DNA from 2 places in the Lysinibacillus sp. 10T31 genome. Region 2 is predicted to be linked to the other one. Evidence: a T-box and tRNA genes for the amino acid it is inferred to sense, from the RefSeq annotation. Region 2 holds a T-box; the other holds one or more tRNA genes.
The links. The T-box of region 2 lies ahead of argS (arginine--tRNA ligase). A T-box ahead of a tRNA ligase gene usually reads a tRNA of that ligase, here a tRNA-Arg.
Positions count from the first base shown of each region.

Region 1 (5,465 bases), on a different contig from region 2:
AAGAAGAGTCAGAGCGACGGAAAGAAAAGTCGAAGTCGTGGATAGAAACGTCAAAATGATGGATAGAGTAGCCAAAATCGTGGATAGAACCACCAAAATCGTGGATAGAACCACCAAAATCGTGGATAGAACGATCAAAGTGGCGGAAAGAAGACCCGAAGATCCCAAGCGAAAAAAAGAACCATACATTTAATGTCGTACAAAAAAAGACATCTCAGAAATAATCTGAGATGCCTTTAACCTTTTTATTTGCGTTCCATAATTTGATCGATTAAGCCGTATTCTTTTGCACGCTCAGCAGTCATGAAGTTATCGCGGTCTGTATCCCTTGAAATGACTTCTAGTGGTTGACCAGTACGTTCTGATAAAATTCCATTTAATTTTTCACGTAAGAATAAAATACGTTTTGCAGCGATTTCGATTTCAGTTGCCTGACCTTGTGCACCGCCAAGTGGTTGGTGAATCATTACTTCAGCATTTGGTAATGCGAAACGTTTACCAGGTTCACCAGCAGCAAGTAGGAAAGCCCCCATAGATGCTGCCATTCCGATACAAATTGTTTGTACTTGTGGTTTGATAATTTGCATTGTGTCGTAAATGGCCATACCAGCAGTTATAGATCCACCCGGTGAGTTAATGTAAAGAAAGATATCTTTATCTGGATCTTCTGCTTGAAGGAATAGAAGTTGAGCAACAATTGAGTTAGCAACGTTGTCGTCAATTGCACTTCCTAATAGGATAATACGGTCTTTTAGTAGTCGTGAATAGATGTCATATGCACGTTCACCACGACTTGTTTGTTCGATAACTGTAGGAATTAAATTCATGTTAAATCCTCCTTAAAAAACTAAATTCGAATACTTTTGCTGAAAACTTCCTTTATTTCAGCTGTATCCTTATCATACACATTATAGTCAGGGAAGGTCAAATATTAACCCTGTTAAAGTGAAATAATTTAATCAATTTTGCCTGGGTGTAATTGTAGCAGCCGCATCGCTTTTGCACAGAAAACAATTGAATCAGCCGCATCGCTTTTGCACAGAAAACAATTGAAGCAGCCGCATCGCATTTACTACAGAAAACAATTGAAGCAGCCGCATCGCTTTCATACAGAAAACGTTTGCGGCAGACGCATTGCTTTTGTCTACAAAAAACATTAACCGTTGTCACTCGCTTCCGCGCAAATAAAGAATGCCGCAGCCGCTTCGCCCTCGCTTAAATAAACAGTGTGTACGCGCAATTTCAAATCCGTGACATCCGCCGGAGGATTATCTTTATGCTGTAGGTATTTTGACATTTATTGAATGAAGATAAAAAAAGTTAAAATGTTTTGCATTCTATAGTTGAAATATGAGCAATACGTTTGTATAATTGAAAAGGTCATAAGTTAAAGTACAGTTCACTATTTTGCAGGTATGCTTCACATGAGGGTTATCTACATCATGCTTTTCGTAAAGCCTAGGGTGAGTACTTTTTTTTTTGTTTAATTGCCCTCGTGGTGTAATGGATAACACGTAAGATTCCGGTTCTTGCACTGGGGGTTCGATTCCCTCCGAGGGCGCCATTTACTTTTATAACTCAATTCTCCTAATAAGTAGTTTAGCAGCCTGCTTAGTGGGGAAAAGAGAAGGAAGAATAATGGTAATATTGCCTAGTAGGCATTATTCCCGTATTTGTTCCTTTCAAACCTTCAAGAAAGCAACAACTCCAAATTATTTTTTAGTGAACATACTGTACGTGAGGACTAGTTATACTAGTCGAAAAAAAAGAATCCTATCTGAGGGGATTCTTTTTTTTTGCAAATATATCTAACTTTAGCATGGGTTATGAATGTATAAATATTCATAACTTGTGCTATTTTTGGTTATTCAAGCTGTTTTATGCTACGAAAAACAAATTGGTATAAATTATTATGAAAAAATAATTGCTTTTATGCAAAATGATATTGTCTAAAGAGAATAATGTTACTATAATTGACCTAATAGTCTAATATTTCCGAATTAACAAAATACTAATTATGTTTCGGAAAATATCGAATTAGGGGGAGTAGCTATGAAAAGAAGTTTATCTGTGTTACTTGTGGTCTTAGCAGCATTTGTGCTAGTTCTAGCGGGTTGCGGTGCAAAAGAAAAGACATCATCCGGGAGTGCATCATCCGAAGGTGGAGAAGGTAAGAAAGTTTATAAGGTAGGAACAGAAGCGACATTTGCACCATTTGAATCGCTTGATGATAAAGGAAATATTGTAGGATTAGATTTCGATATTTTGCAGGCGATTGCCGATGAAATGGGCTTTGAAGTAGAGTGGCAAAATATTGGTTGGGAGCCTGTCTTCCAAACTGTTAAAAATGGGGAAACAGATATCGGTGCAGCAGGGATCTCTATTAATGACAAGCGTAAAGAAACGTTTGACTTTACAGAGCCATATTATGAATCTCAATTATTAATCGTTGTAAAAGAAGATTCCAAGATTAAATCATTAGCTGATTTAAAGGATAAAAAGATTTCAGTACAAATTAATGCTACAGGTCATGAAGCTGCGAAAAAGCTACAAGGTGATTCAAGTCCAAATATTATGGCATTTGAAAATCAGCCGGTTGCTATCAAAGAAATGCTAAATGGTAATGTGGATGCTACGATTGGTGATAATGCGGTAGTTTATGAATATATCAAAGCTCATCCAACAGAGAAGCTTAAAGTAATCGAAGATGATGCATTTGAAAAAGAATACTATGGATTTATGGTTCAGAAGGGGAATACAGAACTTTTAAACAAATTAAATGAAGGTCTGAAAAAAATTAAAGAGAACGGTAAATATAAAGAAATTACAGGTAAAGATTTAAAGTAATAAACGACTGCATGATGGGGCTGTCCTAAAAGAAATAAAGGAATTCTATATATTGATATAGGGTGAAAATCCGCGTAGACTCCTACGTGAAAAAAGAGGACGAGACCCAGCAGAGAGGGTGTAAAACTGATTTTACGACAGGAGCACACTGATGCGGATTTTTACTTTTTACAAATTTCTTATGAAGGATCTTTTAGGCAACTCCTCATTTAATTTTTAAAGGGGAAGTGGGGTTTTCGGATGGACATCTTTGACTTACGCTGGGACATAGTCTGGAACTACCGTGATATGTTTATACGTGGTATTGGTGTGACGCTAGTTTTAACTCTTAGTGGTTATTTTGGCGGAATCCTTTTAGGACTATTTTTAGGACTTGGAAAATTATCGACTAGAAAATGGATTTATTGGCCATGTAAGATATATGTAGATTTATTCCGTGGAACACCGATGCTCGTACAAATATTATTAATTCACTTAGCGTTGATACCGACCATTTTTGGACATTCATTAGGCTATATGGTTTCAGGGATTACGGCGCTTATCTTAAACTGTGCGGCATACAATGCAGAAATTTTCCGCGCGGGTATTCAAAGTATTGCTAAAGGACAGATGGAGGCAGCACGTTCTCTTGGTTTAACGCATAACCAAGCGATGCGAAAAGTTATTTTACCACAAGCTTTTAGACGTATGATTCCGCCGTTAGGTAATGAATTTATTGCGTTATTAAAAGATTCATCTTTAGTAACCGTTATTGCGGCACCAGATATTTTATATGCAAGTAAGATCGTGGCCGGAGCTAGCTACCGTTTTTGGGAACCATATATAGTTGCGGCGTTACTATATTTAATTTTAACTTATGGTGTAACAAAGATTGTAGCGTTTATCGAAAAACGACTTAGTAATAGCTATGTCCCTCGTAAGGCAGAAGGGCGGGAAGCGCGATGATTAAAATTGAAAATTTACACAAATATTTTGGTAAACTAGAAGTGTTAAAGGGCATTGATTATGAAATACAGGAAAAGCAAGTTGTCTGTGTTATTGGTCCATCAGGCTCAGGTAAAAGTACATTTTTACGTTGCATCAATATGCTAGAAGACGTAACAGATGGTGCAATTTATATCGAGAATGTGAAGATTAACGAGCCAAAAACAAATATTAATGCTATTCGTGCAGAAGTAGGCATGGTGTTTCAACAATTTAATTTATTCCCGCACATGACAGTCATCGATAATGTAACGATGGCTCCGATGCAAATCCGTAAAATGAGTAGGTCAGAAGCAGAAACACTAGGACATGAGCTGTTGAAAAAGGTCGGTCTTGATAGTAAGGCTTATAACTATCCTGAACAGCTTTCGGGTGGTCAGCAGCAACGCGTTGCCATTGCCCGTGCCTTAGCGATGAAACCAAAGGCTATTTTATTTGATGAGCCAACTTCGGCCCTAGACCCCGAAATGGTAAAAGAAGTATTAGATGTAATGAAAAATTTAGCGGCTGAAGGTATGACCATGATAGTAGTAACACATGAAATGGGCTTTGCTCGTGAAGTTGGAGATCGTGTTGTCTTTATGGATGGTGGCTATATTGTTGAAGAGGGAACGCCGGAAGAGGTTTTCGGTAAACCACAAAACGAACGAACGAAAGCATTTTTAGGAAAAGTTTTATAGTTCATTAAACAAGAGCAGTCCCCTTGTGATATTGCACCACATATGGGACTGCTCTTGTTTTTTATTATTAATGAAGGGGATTTGTTGTAGTGCCGTATGCATTAAGCATCGTTTGCATATCTTGTTGAGAAAATTGAGGTACTTGATAGTAGCCATGCATATTTTGGTATATAGATAATTCGTATGCCATTTCAATGCAGTTGGGAATACTATCTGCAATAACACGACGAACAACAGGGTTTGTAGTTTCTGTTGCTGCTGCAGTCATACCTTTTGCCACACCTTTTTGAGCGCCAAGTAAGAAGCCAGAAATACATTCATCGTTGAGCTCATTTGCATTTTGCATTGGCTTTTTAGGTTGGCCAGGATTCATTCCGTATTTGAAATTATTTCCTGTCTCCATTTGATAGCGACCTGTAGGAACAGCTGGATCATGACCTGTGTTATAAGATTCCACGATAGTGTTATACATACCTAATGTGAAATTATATTGGCTATCCAAGATGCTAAGCAACTCTGTGTCCTTAACCTGTGGACGTAAAACAATGGATTGATTCATACAAGCAATGATTGCACCGATTGTTTCATGCAAGTCCATTTGTTCATGTCCACCATGATTTAGGCTATGTTGTTGATTAAATGAAGTTTGGTTTGATGATTCGTTTTGAAACGATTGTGTCAAAAAAAGCGCCTCCTAAATATCATAGTTTGTTACAGTATTAAGTATGGCACGTTAGATAAATTTCATACGGTATTAATGCATTTGCATATATGTAGAATAGAGATGTTTTTTTGCTGCACATTAGTGGTAAGAAAATGAAAGGTTATCGCTAAAACATGGATGATAGCTAAAAGAAAGCGAAGGAGGTTTTAGAATTGAAAAAAATATTTGGACCTATAGGAATAATCGTTATTATTTTAGTTGTATTGGCCTTACTATTTATTCCAAAATAC
Region 1 is NZ_JBFTHS010000049.1:39-5,503, forward strand. Features, by position in the region: partial or broken gene AC1DCY_RS21795 (hypothetical protein) at 1-193, shown strand, start outside; gene clpP (ATP-dependent Clp endopeptidase proteolytic subunit ClpP) at 246-827, opposite strand; tRNA gene AC1DCY_RS21805 (tRNA-Arg) at 1,490-1,564, shown strand; gene AC1DCY_RS21810 (basic amino acid ABC transporter substrate-binding protein) at 2,053-2,847, shown strand; gene AC1DCY_RS21815 (amino acid ABC transporter permease) at 3,088-3,792, shown strand; gene AC1DCY_RS21820 (amino acid ABC transporter ATP-binding protein) at 3,789-4,511, shown strand; gene AC1DCY_RS21825 (spore coat protein) at 4,579-5,193, opposite strand; gene AC1DCY_RS21830 (LemA family protein) at 5,388-5,465, shown strand, end outside.
Region 1: it encodes a tRNA-Arg, which carries the amino acid that the T-box ahead of argS (arginine--tRNA ligase) is inferred to sense. The anticodon was not compared.

Region 2 (5,465 bases):
CACGGATTTCGCGCTTCTTTTTCCGTACATATATCTGTTTCTGGTAACTCTTGATTTTGTATGGCCAGGACCCATATGCAAAGAGCAATGATAGCAAGTATTGCCCAACAGCCAAGTGCTATCGTCCAGCTCTCATGAAAATGATTATAAAAAGGTATTGTTAATGCCGCACTCAATGTTGCTCCTGTTCCTATTCCAAATGAATAAATACCTACAACCGTAGTAAAACGGTTCGGGAATTTTTTCTTGATATAGGCATTTAATATTGGTCCAATAAGTGCAATGGCAAATCCTGCAGCAAAGCTTGTGACTACAAGTAGTACATAACTTTCTTTTAAAAAGCGTAGCCCATTTGCTAATGCCAGAATGATTATTAAGAGCGTAATAGCTGTTTTTGTTCCGAGTTTTCTTTGTAATGGTACTGCGGATGGTGCAAAGAGTCCCATACAAAACACCGGAATTGATGTTAAAAAGCTCATTTTTGTATTTGATATATGGAGTGATTCTAAAAGTACATTAAATAGTGGTCCTATTCCTGTGACTGCTGGGCGCATATTGAGCGCAACGAAGAAAATACAAACAACCACAAGTACCATGGAAACACGCCATTGCTTTTTCTCCATACTTTCTAAAAACCTTCTCTCTATTGATACAGTTAAAAATTCAACTAATTTTGTTAGACCTTTGAATTCTCACTATTTCCTTTTACCATTTTTTCTAGTATCGGTCAATTTAATGGCAATTAATGATGAAAAGATGTAGCTAATAACAAGACATAGATACAGCTTACGGTACTTACATTTTTTTTGGCGCTGCAATGCCCAATAATGCTAACGATTCTTTTAAAACAATGGCTACACAATGACAAAATGCTAATCTTGATTTTCTTTGACTGTCATCAACCAATACTTTATTTTGCGCATAATATTTATTAAATTGACGCGCTACTTGTAAGGCATATTTAGCAATTTGCGACGGATCTGCTTGCTCAAAAGCGTTGGCAATTACTTTCGGGAACTGTTCCAGTAATAAAATGACAGGCCAAGCTCGCTCCCCTAATGCTTCAATTGATACTTCATAACTATGTTCATTTGCTTTCTCCAAAAGAGATGAGATACGTGCATACGTATATTGAATATATGGTCCTGTTTCACCTTCGAAATTCATCATGTGCTCAATGGAAAACTCAATATCATGAAGACGATCATTTTTTAAATCATTAAAAATAACCGCTCCTACACCAACCTGATATGCTACATTCTCTTTATCCACTAGATTTGGATTTTTTTCTTCGATATTTCGCTTCGCCGTAGCAATCGCTTCTTTTAGTACATCTGCTAATAAAACAATCTTTCCTTTACGCGTCGACATTTTTTTACCCTCTTTTAGGATCATACCAAAAGGTACATGTTGTAAGTCTTTTGCCCAATCGTACCCCATTTTCTCAATGACCTTAAATAGTTGATTAAAATGAAGAGATTGTTCATTCCCTACAATATAAAATATTTTTTTAGGGTCATATTGTTGTTTACGATAAAAGGCAGCAGCTAAATCACGTGTAGCATAAAGCGTGGCACCGTCTGTTTTAGTAATTAAACATGGAGGCATATTGTCAATTTCAACAACATTAGCACCATCAGATTGCACAAGCAACTCTTTTTCTGCCAACTCCTTAACAACAGCTGCCATTTTGTCGTTATAAAACGCTTCCCCTGCGAATGAATCAAAGATTATACCAAGCAATTGATAAATAGTCTTGAATTCTTCGAGTGATGCATCTCTGAACCATTGCCAAAGAGCTAACGCTTCTTCATCCCCATCTTCTAATGCTTTAAATGCGGTACGTGCCTGTTCATTAAGTGAATCATCCTGCTCCGCTTCCTCATGGAACTTCACATAAATTTTTAGCAGTTCCTCTATTGGGGCAGCTTCAATTGTTTTTTGATCTCCCCATTTTCGATAGGCAACGATTAATTTACCAAATTGTGTTCCCCAGTCACCTAAATGATTAATGCGAATTGCTTGATAGCCGTTTTTCTCGGCAATGTTGGCCAAAGCATTACCGATCACTGTAGAACGTAGATGGCCCATGGAAAAAAGGCTTCGCTATATTAGGTGAAGAAAAATCCAACACTATATTCCCCTTCGATTTCTCCTGAGTCCCGTATAAATTTTTTTCTTTTACTATTTGGCTAAGCACTTGATGTGTAATCGTTGGCTGATGGTAAAATATATTGACATACCCACCTACTACTTGAACTTCTTGAATGAAGTCACAGTTTAAATTGTTTTTTATTTCGGATGCGATACTGTTAGGGGATTTTCTGAATTTCTTTGCTAAAGTAAAGCATGGAAATGCCAAATCCCCTAAGTCTAAATTTTTCGGTTTTTCTAGTAAATTTTGAATTTCATTACCAGACAAATTATTATTTAATGCCACTGCGATGCTTTTCACGATTTGTGTATTCATGTTCATTCTCCTCTCAATTTAAAATCAATTTCGCCTTAGTGTAATTGGCGCTGACGCTTTGCTTTCGCGCAGAAAACATTTCTAGCTCTCGCTACAGATAAACATTGCGTCCGGATGTTGAATTGTGCTCAGACCTGCACGAGGGCCGACACGATGTCGGCCATTTCGGTAATGCCACAGGACATGGCGTTCTTAGACTGAGTTCCTCTATTTCGCTAGGTGTTTGTACACTCACTGAAAAAAGACCACATCTCCTTTTCATCTCCTACCAATAGAGGTAAGAGATTTCTACAAAATGAAGATAAAAAAAGCCCCCGTCTCTAAAATAGAGACGAGAGCATAGTTATCCCGTGGTACCACTCTAGTTGCTACATCAATATGACCACTTTCCATTGTTAACGAGGTGACTCCCCGATATTCCCTACTACTAATTCGAGAACCTTCTCCAAAGTGCGTTTCATTTATGGCTGCTGCATTAGGCTCTCACCATCCCTAATTCGCTTTCCAGTAGCTCCATAAACTACTCTCTTTATCACCGAATTTAACTATAATTTCAAAATATTCTACAGGATTTCCTTTTTTAAGTCAACTGTCTATCGAATCAATTCCAATGGAGTCTAGTAAGATTACTGTTGCTAATTGGACTACTTTCCTTACCTGGGTCACAAGGTCTCACTATGCTTTGATTCTAACTTAATTTCAAACCTACATCATTAATGCCAGTAACTATAAGGAAAAGGAACATTCCTCATGAGTGGGAATGTTCCTTTTCTGCATAATGGATGACATCAGCCATAATGGCATACATCTCTTTTAATTTTAGTTCCTTATTTTCAGAAATTCTTTTCGCTAATTTTTCACTGATAATCCCTTTTTCAATCAATAAGTCCCAGTTGTTTTCACTTGACTGGCCTACTAAAACTTCTGTCAAGAATTCTGCAGCTTCATCTCTTGTAATTGGATTATTTTCTTTTTTAGCTACTTTATAGATAACGATATCTAGCTTGTCTCCTAGCGCTTTCATTTTCTCTGGACTAACACGTTGAATGCCCTCTTTTAGTATTTTCGCAAACTTAATCTTTGTTGCTGAATCTTCAACATATAAGTCATTCGAATAACCACCAACAACGAGTCCATAATTGATTAATGTTTGAATAGATTTATCATACCATTCACCTTTATATGGATAATCCATATTAAATGGATCTACTAAAGCCCCTTGTTTTTTTAAATCTTCCCTTAAGGTATTGATGAGTTTTTTGTTCTTGCTCATTGCTCTAAAAGTTACGTCGTGTTTAATCGCTAATGCTGCCGCTGCTCCCGCTGCTTCTCCTGTCACCATACCGGTTGGAACGATACGTGCACTGCCCGCTGCGAGCGATGAATAACCTGCTGAACGACCTACAACAAGCAAGCCATCGATTTCTTTAGGTACTAAAGAACGGAAAGGAATAGCATATTGATTTGGAGCCGAAATTACATATCCATAATCATGAGGTGTTTGCGCTTGTACATCAACTGGATATGCAGCCAAGCCAATACTATCCCACTGATCATTATTTTTCCAAACATCAGACATCGGTAATTGATATTCTGCCCATATATGTCTTGTTTCTCTGACATATAGTTCCTCCGGATAACTCACAATTTCTGCATTTTCAAAGCCAGGAAACTTCTTTTGCAAATATTGTAAAATATGTTTTGTCTCTTTCTTTCCTTTTTCGATTGCTTCTTGCTTTGATTGTTCATTCAAACCATCGATTCCGAAAATTTGTAAAGCATTAATATAATATTCATCATCAACTTTTGCTAAATTCAAGCCTCGTAATCTCGTACCTTTTTCTACTGGCTTATAGTCATCATGCAGCTTTGTAAACCCCCACATGACTGAATCATTTAGATGAGCACCACCAAAAACATTCGAGTTTGCTGCTTTCTTCACTTCATCCCAATCAACATTTTTTAAATGAATCATCAAGGTAACAGCCATTCTTTTATCCTTGATGCCAATATCTTCTCCACCCATGAAAAAAGGAACTTTTGACATTGCGGCAAAATCAGCATCCTGTGTAGCATCAATAAATGCCTTGCCTTTCACAACATACGTACCATTGTTATTTTTTAATGTCACGGATGTTAGCTGATTCATGTCAAGATTGGCATTTATAACTTCTGTTTGTACAGCAAGCGTTAAATTTGGTTCGTCATCGACAAGTTTTTTAAAGGCAGCCTTAGCATCTAAAATTCCAAATGCATCTTTCCCTCTAACAAGATCGTGCCATTCTTTAAAAATACCCATACTGACTGGTCGTTTAGCGTCATTTCGAGGTATATCAAGGAAATTTAGCATTCCATACGTAAATAGCCCTCCTAATTCCTCACGACGCTCTACTAGAAGTGTTTTTGCACCATTTCGAGCTGATGATACTGCAGCAGCAACTCCTTCTGGTTCTCCACCAATGACAATAACATCATATTCTTCATTTATATTTTTATTTGGAATTGGCTTTTCGTAGTTTTCCAAAAGTTTTTTATGTGCCATTTCACTTCTAATTTCTGTTACAAAATAATAGCTCACTATCCCTAGTACAATTACTAATATTAAAATGGCTGACCTTATCAAGCCTTTACCCATAACATACCTCCAATAGATAAAATTCCCATCTGCATCTCTTCTTTTATAATCATGCCCATCTCTTGAAAGAGTTGACATGACATATTTATATAGTTATTAACGGTTTTACATTTCAACGTGAGTTCGGCAAACCTAGAGGGTCGCTTCAGTCTAGGTATTCTTCAAAATAGTTTTTCATGCAGCAGGTGAAATTGAATCCTTCTAAAACGAACATACCTGACGAATTAAAGGTTTTCATCTCCAATAACAAGTGGCACCATCTCTGGACAATGTTACATGAAAATATGATGAATAATAGTCTTTTACTGACAGTTACCTATACTGATATTCGTGGTGGTGAAGTGTTGGGGTTAAAATAGC
Region 2 is NZ_JBFTHS010000034.1:2,699-8,163, forward strand. Features, by position in the region: gene AC1DCY_RS18450 (MFS transporter) at 1-623, opposite strand, end outside; partial or broken gene argS (arginine--tRNA ligase) at 796-2,476, opposite strand; T-box leader at 2,795-3,015, opposite strand; gene AC1DCY_RS18460 (FAD-dependent oxidoreductase) at 3,219-5,105, opposite strand.